Regions from separate parts of the Parageobacillus sp. NEAU-HV-2 genome, predicted to be linked through region 2. Evidence: predicted binding sites of a transcription regulator. Region 2 holds the regulator's gene; each other region holds the start of a gene.
What was found. Region 2 encodes Rex, which represses fermentation and respiration genes when NADH is low (regulators of the CRP and FNR family bind a similar motif). Its sites were predicted from a motif close to TTGTGAAATATTTCACAA; they were not measured.
Positions count from the first base shown of each region.

Region 1: pflB (formate C-acetyltransferase) is a predicted target of Rex. The motif match lies at 1,415-1,432, and genes of this name have one in related genera.
Region 3: AC1WMD_RS11660 (cytochrome ubiquinol oxidase subunit I) is a predicted target of Rex. The motif match lies at 1,726-1,743, and genes of this name have one in related genera.

Region 1 is NZ_JBXUJJ010000007.1:67,058-70,221, forward strand. Features, by position in the region: gene pflB (formate C-acetyltransferase) at 1-1,297, opposite strand, end outside; gene AC1WMD_RS12335 (amino acid permease) at 1,556-2,950, opposite strand.
Region 2 is NZ_JBXUJJ010000023.1:5,121-8,284, forward strand. Features, by position in the region: gene AC1WMD_RS18515 (CPBP family intramembrane glutamic endopeptidase) at 1-351, shown strand, start outside; gene AC1WMD_RS18520 (YdiK family protein) at 398-550, shown strand; gene tatC (twin-arginine translocase subunit TatC) at 553-1,299, opposite strand; gene AC1WMD_RS18530 (twin-arginine translocase TatA/TatE family subunit) at 1,320-1,472, opposite strand; gene AC1WMD_RS18535 (redox-sensing transcriptional repressor Rex) at 1,488-2,126, opposite strand; gene moaC (cyclic pyranopterin monophosphate synthase MoaC) at 2,116-2,637, opposite strand; gene AC1WMD_RS18545 (ABC-F family ATP-binding cassette domain-containing protein) at 2,757-3,164, shown strand, end outside.
Region 3 is NZ_JBXUJJ010000006.1:127,525-130,688, forward strand. Features, by position in the region: gene AC1WMD_RS11650 (MogA/MoaB family molybdenum cofactor biosynthesis protein) at 1-67, shown strand, start outside; gene AC1WMD_RS11655 (molybdopterin molybdotransferase MoeA) at 109-1,356, shown strand; gene AC1WMD_RS11660 (cytochrome ubiquinol oxidase subunit I) at 1,821-3,164, shown strand, end outside.

The sequences.
Region 1 (3,164 bases), on a different contig from region 2:
GGTTGGCGCGCGCTCCGAAAAATTGCATTTGTTTGCCAATTCTCATTGCCGATACACAGCAGGCAATTCCGTAGTCATCGCCAAATTCCACGCCCATTAAGTCGTCGTTTTCATATTGAATCGAGCTTGTTTTTATCGACATTTTCGCGCAATATTCTTTGAACGCTTCCGGTAATTGTTTTGACCACAGTACCGTTAAGTTTGGTTCTGGCGCAGGTCCTAAGTTATCTAACGTATGAAGGAAGCGGAACGAGTTTTTCGTTACTAACGGACGACCATCGATCGCCATTCCGCCGATCGATTCTGTTACCCATGTTGGGTCACCGCTAAATAGTTCGTTATATTCCGGTGTTCTTGCGAATTTGACAAGGCGCAATTTCATCACAAAATGGTCGACAAGTTCTTGCGCTTCTTTTTCTGTTAGCGTACCTTCTTGTAGGTCGCGTTCGATATAAATATCTAAGAAGGTAGAAACACGTCCTAAGCTCATCGCTGCGCCGTTTTGTTCTTTAATAGCGGCAAGATAAGCGAAATAGAGCCATTGGAATGCTTCGTGTGCGTTTCGCGCTGGTCTGGAAATGTCGTAACCGTAGCTTAATGCCATTTGTTTCAATTCGTTTAACGCGCGAATTTGTTCAGCAATTTCCTCGCGAAGACGGATAATGTCTTCCGTCATCATTCTTGCGCCGGTATTTTTCAAATCCTTTTGTTTTTCTTCAATAAGACGATCGACACCGTATAATGCTACGCGGCGATAGTCGCCAATAATGCGGCCGCGTCCGTACGCATCTGGAAGACCGGTGATGATTCCCGCTTTGCGCGCTAATTTCATCTCTTCGGTGTAAACGTCAAATACACCTTGATTATGTGTTTTGCGGTATTCCGTAAAAATTTTTTTTATTTCGTCGCTTACTTTATAGCCGTATGCTTCACATGATTGTTGCGCCATGCGGATGCCGCCGAACGGCATTAATGAGCGCTTAAACGGTTTATCTGTTTGAAAACCAACGATTTTTTCCAAGTCTTTGTTTAAATAACCTGGTCCGTGGGAAGTGATGGTGGAAACAATGGATGTATCCATATCGAGAACGCCGCCTTTTTCGCGTTCTTGCTTCGATAATTCCATCACTTGTTCCCATAGTTTCTTCGTTGCTTCTGTAGGCCCTTCTAGAAATGACTCATCCCCATAATAAACGGTTACATTGTTTAAAATAAAGTCACGGACGTCAATGGACTTTTTCCATTTTGACCCTTTAAAATTTCGCCACGGGTCTAATACAGCAGTAGCTTGTTTCATAACAGATCCCCTCCCAATCGTCTGTAAATATAACAGATTGATAAAAATATATATAACAGCTTTCATCTACACAATACTACATTTTTTGATGCCTATAACCATCTATTATTGAATAGTTTGTGAAATATTGAGCAATATTAATTGAATGATGATAAGAGGTATAACAGATCGTAAAAAGAAGAATGACAACCAATGAACATAAAGAAGGATGTGAAAAATAAAAATCTCCATCCCTATAAAAGGGATGGAGACGGTTGGTTAGCTGACTTGTTTTTTCTCAGAAGCGCGGGCATGACGCTTATGCATGCCTTTTGCATAATAGACGGCAACGAGCAAGATGAGCCAGGCTGGTCCGATGTAGAGCGCGATTCTTGTATCCTTGAAGTAGCCCATTAAAGCGGTGACTCCGATGAGGAAGGCGAGAGAAATATAAGAGCTATAAGGGTAAAGCGGCATTTTATATTTTAATTGTTGTTGTTTTTCTGGACTTAATCGTTTGCGGAACTGCAATTGCGCCAGCAAAATAATCGCCCATGTCCAAATCGCACCGAATGTGGCGACACTGGTCACCCATTGGAAAACTTTTTCGGAAACGAAGTTTAAATACACACCGACTAACATCGCTAACGCCGTGACGATGAGGGCCACGCCCGGAATTCCGCGATTTGTCAGTTTAGCGAAGGAAGATGGTGCTTCCTTTTGCTCAGCCAAGTTAAAGAGCATGCGGCTTGTACTGAAAATTCCACTGTTGCAGGAAGACAAAGCAGCTGTTAAAACAACAAAGTTGATGATTCCCGCGGCGGCGTGAATGCCGATTTTTTCAAACGTTAAAACAAACGGGCTTCCTTTTTCGCCGATTTCGTTCCAAGGGTAAATGGACATGATGACAAACAATGCGCCCACGTAGAAAATTAAAATGCGCCAAAATACGCTATTGACCGCCTTGGTCAGCGATTTTTCCGGATTTTTCACTTCGCCGGCCGTAACGCCGAGCATTTCAATTCCTAAGTAGGCGAACATCACCATTTGCAAAGACATTAATACACCGGTAATGCCGTTCGGGAAAAATCCGCCATGTTCCCAAAGGTTGCTGATGCCGGTGGCGATTCCGCCATTGCCGATTCCGAACAGAATCATGCCAAGGCCGACGACAATCATAAATACAATGGTGACAATTTTAATAAGCGCAAACCAAAACTCTAATTCCCCATATGCTTTGACCGCAAGGAAATTGATCAATGTCATCAAGATTAAAGCGGCTAGCGCCCACAACCATCTTGGTGTATCAGGAAACCAAAATTGCATATAAATGCCGACTGCTGTAATTTCCGCGATACAAGTAACGACCCATAAAAACCAATAGTTCCACCCGGTTAAATAACCGGCAAGCGGGCCTAAATAGTCGTGTGCATAGCGGCTGAATGAGCCGGCAACCGGGTTTTCCACGGCCATTTCCCCGAGCGCGCGCATAATAAAGAACATAATCGCCCCACTTACCGCGTATGCCAGTAAAATCGCCGGTCCCGCTAATTTGATGGAAGACGCAGAGCCGAGAAATAGCCCGACCCCAATCGCAGCCCCAAGGGACATCAGCGAAATATGTCGCTCCTCTAGTCCGCGATGCAGTTTTTGTTCATTTTTTGAGGTTTGCATTCTTGTTTCCTCCCATCCGTTAGGACAAAGGTGTTTTTTACAAAAAAAATAAAATTATATTAAAAATGTTTAAAATAAAAACGCTTACAGTAAATATAGTACATAATTTATGATTATTTGTAAATGTATTTATATGGTAAATAGTTCTTGTTTTTATTATTATTATAATATTAATAATATTTTTAAAATTTCAATATCATAATTTGTCTTGTTA
Region 2 (3,164 bases):
CCGATATTGATCATCGTTACTTCCATTATCGGCCCGATTTTAGAAGAAATTATTTTTCGCAAAATTATTTTCGGGACGCTATATCAAAAATACAACTTCTTCATTGCCGCGCTCATCAGTTCGCTATTATTTTCGGTAGTCCATATGGAATTGGAGCATCTGCTTTTATATGCGGCAATGGGTTTTACGTTTGCCTTTCTTTATGCGAAAACGGGGCGCATTTTCGTTCCGATATTCGCTCATGTTACGATGAATACGTTCGTAGTCTTGGTGCAAACATTGTTTGCTGATGAAATTGAAAAAATGATGCGGCAGGCAGAACATATACAACTCATTATTGGGGGCTTTTAATACAATGAGAAGGACACCATTGCAATTCGCTTTTGCCTATTTTCTGATGGGAGTACTATTTACTTACTTGTCCATTCAAAGTGCAAAAGATACGATTTGGAACTTTTTCACCATCTTCCTTGCCATCCTGGCTACGCTTGATTTTGGAGCAGCCATACGTCTCTTCGCATTCCACTTTCGCAATAAACCTCCCGTTTGATATCACGGGAGGTTTTCTTGTTCCTGTTGCGCCAATAATACTTTGCGGTAAGCCATTTTGGAGATCCAAATGCTTGCTTCATATAAAATCGAAAGCGGAATCATCACAATCACTTGTGATAATACATCCGGCGGCGTAATGGCCGCAGCTAAAATCAGCAAGGCCAAATAAGCGTATTTTCGTACTTTGCTCAATAACATCGGTGTAATCAAACCAAGTCTTGTTAAAAACATCACAACTACCGGCAGCTGAAAGACAATGCCAAACGGCAAGACGAGCTGAAGCAAAAATTCGAAATATTCATTAATACCGATGACTTGATGAATACCGAGGCGTTCCGCCAAATTTTGCATAAAACGAACGACAAACGGAAATAAGACAAAATACGCAAAACTAACGCCTGCTAAAAAGAGAAAAATCGAAAGCGGAATATAGCTTAACGTCACTTTTCGCTCTTTTTCATATAACCCTGGGCTGACAAACGCCCAAATTTGATAAAGCAAAACCGGGGCAGTAAGAATAAAGGCGATGACAAAGGCAAACTGAAAGTAAATTTTGATCGGGTCTGTCAAACGAAATGCATTCATCGTCAATTCTTTTGCTTCATCCGTATGCTGCAAATATAAAATGATCGGTTCGACAAAAAAGAAGCTCCCTATCAAGGCAATGCCAAAAAAAACAAGAACAATGATAAGCCGTTTTCGCAACTCTCCTAGGTGCTCATACACCGACATTTCTTTATCATTCATGTCTCAACCATCCTAACTCATCATTGGTCGGCTTTTTTTTCATCTTCATCGGCTAATCCTTTCGTCGCATCCTTAAACTCGCGGAGCGATTGACCGAGCGACTTGCCCAATTCCGGAAGTTTTTTTGTTCCAAACAATAATAAAATGACAAGCACGATTAATAAATATTTCATGTTTTATTCTCTCCTTTATTCAAGCGGATAGTTTTTCAAAAAATAAACGAGCGACTGCAATTCGACCGCTAAGTCGATATGGTGGACGCGAATATGCTTCGGTACGTTCAAGCGCGCCGGCGTAAAATTTAAAATCCCTTTAATTCCTTTTTGGACAAGACGGTCGGTAATCCATTGGGCGACATGGGCAGGCACCGTTAAAATCGCTACTGGAATTCCCTCGTGAAGACGGTCTTCTAATTCATCCAAATGATAGACGGGCACCCCGCCGACTTCTGTACCGACTTTCCTTTCATCTACGTCAAATGCCATCACAATTTTCGTATTATTGTTTTTCGAGAAATTATAGTTTAAAAATGCGGTGCCTAAGTTCCCGACTCCAAATAACGCAACTTCCGTTATCTCGTCTTGATCGAGCGTTTTCCGGAAAAATGACAACAAATAGTTGACATTATATCCGTATCCCTTTTTGCCAAGCGCGCCAAAATAAGAAAAATCGCGGCGGATCGTCGCAGGATCGACTTTAACCGCCTCGCTCAGCTCGGCAGAAGAAACGCGTTGTTTTCCGGAAGCGTGTAAATTTTTTAAAAAACGATAGTATAACGGCAAACGTTTGGCCGTTGCTTGCGGAATTTTTGGCTGTTCATTGCTCATCGATAAATCCCCCAGCACTTCTCTTTTTGCGTTGATAATGTCCTGACTTTCCACCCATTTTCTCTACTAAATAGGTTGGGCCAATCACCATTCCTTTATCAAGCGCCTTGCACATATCATATACTGTCAGCGCACATACAGAGGCGGCCGTTAGCGCTTCCATCTCTACCCCTGTGCTTCCTTTTGTTTTCACTGTTACGGTAATCAACAATTGATACAACGCTTTTTCTTCTTCGACATGCCAGGCAAACTGAATGTCGACACCTTTTAGCATAAGCGGATGGCACATCGGAATGAGATCGGCTGTTTTTTTCGCCGCCATAATGCCCGCCACTTGCGCAACGGCAAGCACATCCCCTTTTTCGATCGTCTTGTTTGTCATTTTTTCATAAATTTCCTTATTGACGGTCACACTTGTTTGCGCGGTCGCCATGCGGACCGTATCCTCTTTGTCCGTAATATCGACCATTTTTGCTCGGCCTTGTTCATTGAAATGGGTAAATGTTGACAACGTAATCTCCTCCACTTATAAACTATACACTATTTTTCGTCATCTGTCTTTTATCGTTTTATTGCGATAGGAAAGTAACTTACGCTACACTATTATTGTTAAACGCGAGGTGAAAAACAATGATCATTTTACAAGTGAATCAACTGACAAAATATTTTGGCGCTGACCTTATTTTATCGAATATAAAATTAGAAATACAATCCAAAGACCGAATTGCGCTCGTCGGAAGAAACGGAGCAGGAAAATCGACGCTATTAAAGATCATTGCCGGTGAAATGTCTTACGATAGCGGAGAGATTATGAAACCAAAAGAAGTAACGATCGGCTATCTCGCTCAGGACAGCGGTCTTCACTCTTCGTTGTCGATTTGGGAAGAAATGATGACAGTATTCGCCCCATTAAAGGCCATGGAAAAGCAATTGCGCGCGCTGGAAATGCAAATGGGCGATCCTGATTTGCTCGCAGATGCATCCCGTTATGAAAAATTATTAAAAGAATACGACACGCTACAAGAGCGTTATAAAGAA
Region 3 (3,164 bases), on a different contig from region 2:
TTTTGATGTCGTTCAACCTGTCCTTTCCCACGCACTTGCCCTTATAAAAGGGAAGGACGTTCATTAGGGCATGCCTTTCTTAAGTTTACAGAAAGAGGGAGACGAAAGATGAGATTTCAGCGAGAAATTGTGGACGTTTGGGATGCGCAAAAGCGTCTGGAACCGTGGATTCGTCCGCTTGGTACAGAAAAAGTGAAGCTGACGGAAAGCATTGGCCGATACCTCGGTGAAAATGTGGTAGCGACGCACGACTTTCCTCACTTCCGCCGGTCGATGATGGACGGGTTTGCCGTCCGGTCGACTGATACAAAAGGGGCCTCTGACGAATGTCCAGTTACTCTGCAAGTCATTGAATCGATCCCGTGTGGTGCTGTTCCGACAAAGAAACTGACAGCGAATACGGCTGCGCGCATTATGACCGGCGCGATGATGCCAGAAGGTGCCGACTCTGTCGTCATGATTGAATTGACGGAACAGATGCAAAAAAATGGTCAAACGTATACGGTGGTTAAAAAGGAGACGACCCCTAATGAAAATGTCATTCCCGTTGGACTGGAAATGGCTAAAGGTACGTTAATCCTCGAAAAAGGGCGCAAGATCAATCCCGGGGAAGCCGCCCTCCTCGCTGCCTTCGGTTACGATACAGTCACTGTTTCACGCCGGCCGACAGTTGCTATTTTTGCCACAGGGTCGGAACTGCTTGACGTAAGTGAGCCGCTCGAACCTGGAAAAATTCGTAACAGCAACAGCTACATGGTCGCCGCTCAGGTGTTAAATGCCGGTGGGATTCCTGTTCTCCTCGAGAAGGTGCCGGATGACGTTGGACTCGCTAAATCAATGATTCTCGATGCAATGGAAAAAGTCGATCTCGTCATTACAACCGGCGGGGCTTCCGTCGGGGATTACGACATTTTGGTCGACATTTTTGAACAGTGGGACGGTAAGATGTTGTTTAACAAAGTGGCAATGCGTCCTGGCAGCCCGACGACTGTCGGAGTTTGGAAGGATAAATTTTTGTTTGCTCTTTCGGGGAACCCTGGAGCGTGTTTCGTTGGGTTTGAGCTGTTCGTTCGTCCAGTTATTTGGGGGATGCAAGGAAAACCTGATTTTTATCTCCCTTCGTTTTCAGCATTTCTCGCTGAGGACTACAAAAAAAAGGACTCGTTTTATCGCATTGTACGCGGAAAGAGCGAAGTAAAAGACGGAAAAATTTACGTCCGATCGGCTGGAATCGATCAGTCGAACGTTTTGTCATCTATACGGGATACGGATTGCTTGTTTGTTATTCCCGCAGACCGGAAAGAGATGAATGCAGGCGAGATGGTGAAGGTGTTACGATTAAATGTGCCTGAGTGAACTTTCCGATGAAAATATATAAGAAAGGAAAACAACGTCTCTAAGGGCGTTGTTTTTTTCATATTAATCTAAACATGGTGATCATGATCTTACATGCAATTAAGATCTTTTACGAATTTCGCCGTAATTTTGTAACATATTTGTCAAACTATCAAAGAATTTATGATCGTTTTTTTGTTATAGTATTAGTAAGTTTCTCGTTCAATAAAGCTGTTTTCGCCACTCAGAAGGTGACCATTTTTTGTACATTTTTCACGTTTCCCATGTTAATAATGTTTAATTTCGTGAATTTATGAATTGATATCACCCCAGGTCGTGTTCTGATCAAATTCCTAAAGGAGGAAATACCATGGGTTAAGGTGCATAGTTATGTGAAATTTTGAACATATAGTCATCTATGTGAAAATATGAACATGATATTAACACAGGTCAAATTCTGGGGAATACTTAAAGGAGGAAATGCCATGGATCCAGTAATGTTGGCAAGGATACAATTCGCTTTGACTACAATCTACCACTTCTTCTTTGTGCCGCTTACCATTGGCCTAGCATTTATTATCGCTTTGATGCAAACGTTATACGTAGTGAAGAAAAATGAGATTTATAAAAAAATGGCGAAATTCTGGGGACATTTGTTCCTGATTAACTTTGCCGTAGGGGTTGTAACAGGAATTATTCAAGAATTCCAATTTGGGATGAACTGGTCGGATTATTCTAGATTTGTCGGTGACGTCTTCGGGGCACCCCTCGCCATTGAAGCATTGCTTGCCTTTTTTATGGAATCTACTTTTATCGGCCTTTGGATTTTTGGCTGGGATCGGTTGCCTAAAAAGGTGCACTTGGCAAGCATTTGGCTTGTATCGATTGGAACTATGCTTTCCGGTTTTTGGATTTTAACAGCAAACTCCTTCATGCAAGTGCCTGTTGGTTATGAAATTAGAAATGGCAGGGCAGAAATGGTTGATTTTCTTGCGCTTATAACGAATGGACAATTGTGGGTGGAGTTTCCGCATGTCATCACAGGTGCATTATGTACCGGAGCGTTCTTCGTTGCTGGTGTTAGTGCCTATAACTTATTAAAAAAGAAACATATTCAATTTTACAAGAAATCCATGAATATCGCCTTAATCATTGGTTTCATCGGCAGTTTGGGTACTGCCTTCAGCGGACATGCACAGGCACAATATCTTGTGAAAACACAGCCGATGAAGATGGCAGCTGCAGAGGGCATTTGGGAAGATACGCCCGATCCTGCTCCATGGTCAGCATTTGCCTTGATTGATACAAAGAATCAAAAAAATAAGTTTGAACTAAATATTCCTTATGCATTAAGCTATTTATCTTATTCTAAATTTGAAGGCAGTTTAAAAGGAATGAAAACTCTCCAAGCCGAATATGCGAAAAAATACGATCGAATCGTTGGCGAAGGTACGAATTATATCCCTCCAGTCAAAACGACGTATTGGAGCTTCCGTTTAATGGTTGGCTTTGGCATGGCGATGATATTATTATCGATGATTGGTCTTTATCTGTGGAAAAAGGGACGCCTTCTGCAAAGCAGTAGGTTCTTGAAAACCCTTGTTCCTGCTATTTCATTTCCGTTTTTGGCAAACACTTTCGGATGGGTCATGACCGAAGTGGGCCGTCAGCCATGGACGGTATTTGGATTGATGACGACAGCTGACGCTGTATCACCAAATGTTTCTGCAGGGACCATATTATTTTCCATCATGATGTACACGCTGATATTCACGATTCTTGCAGGGGTGATGGTTTATTTGATGGTTCGTGAAATTAAACGAGGACCG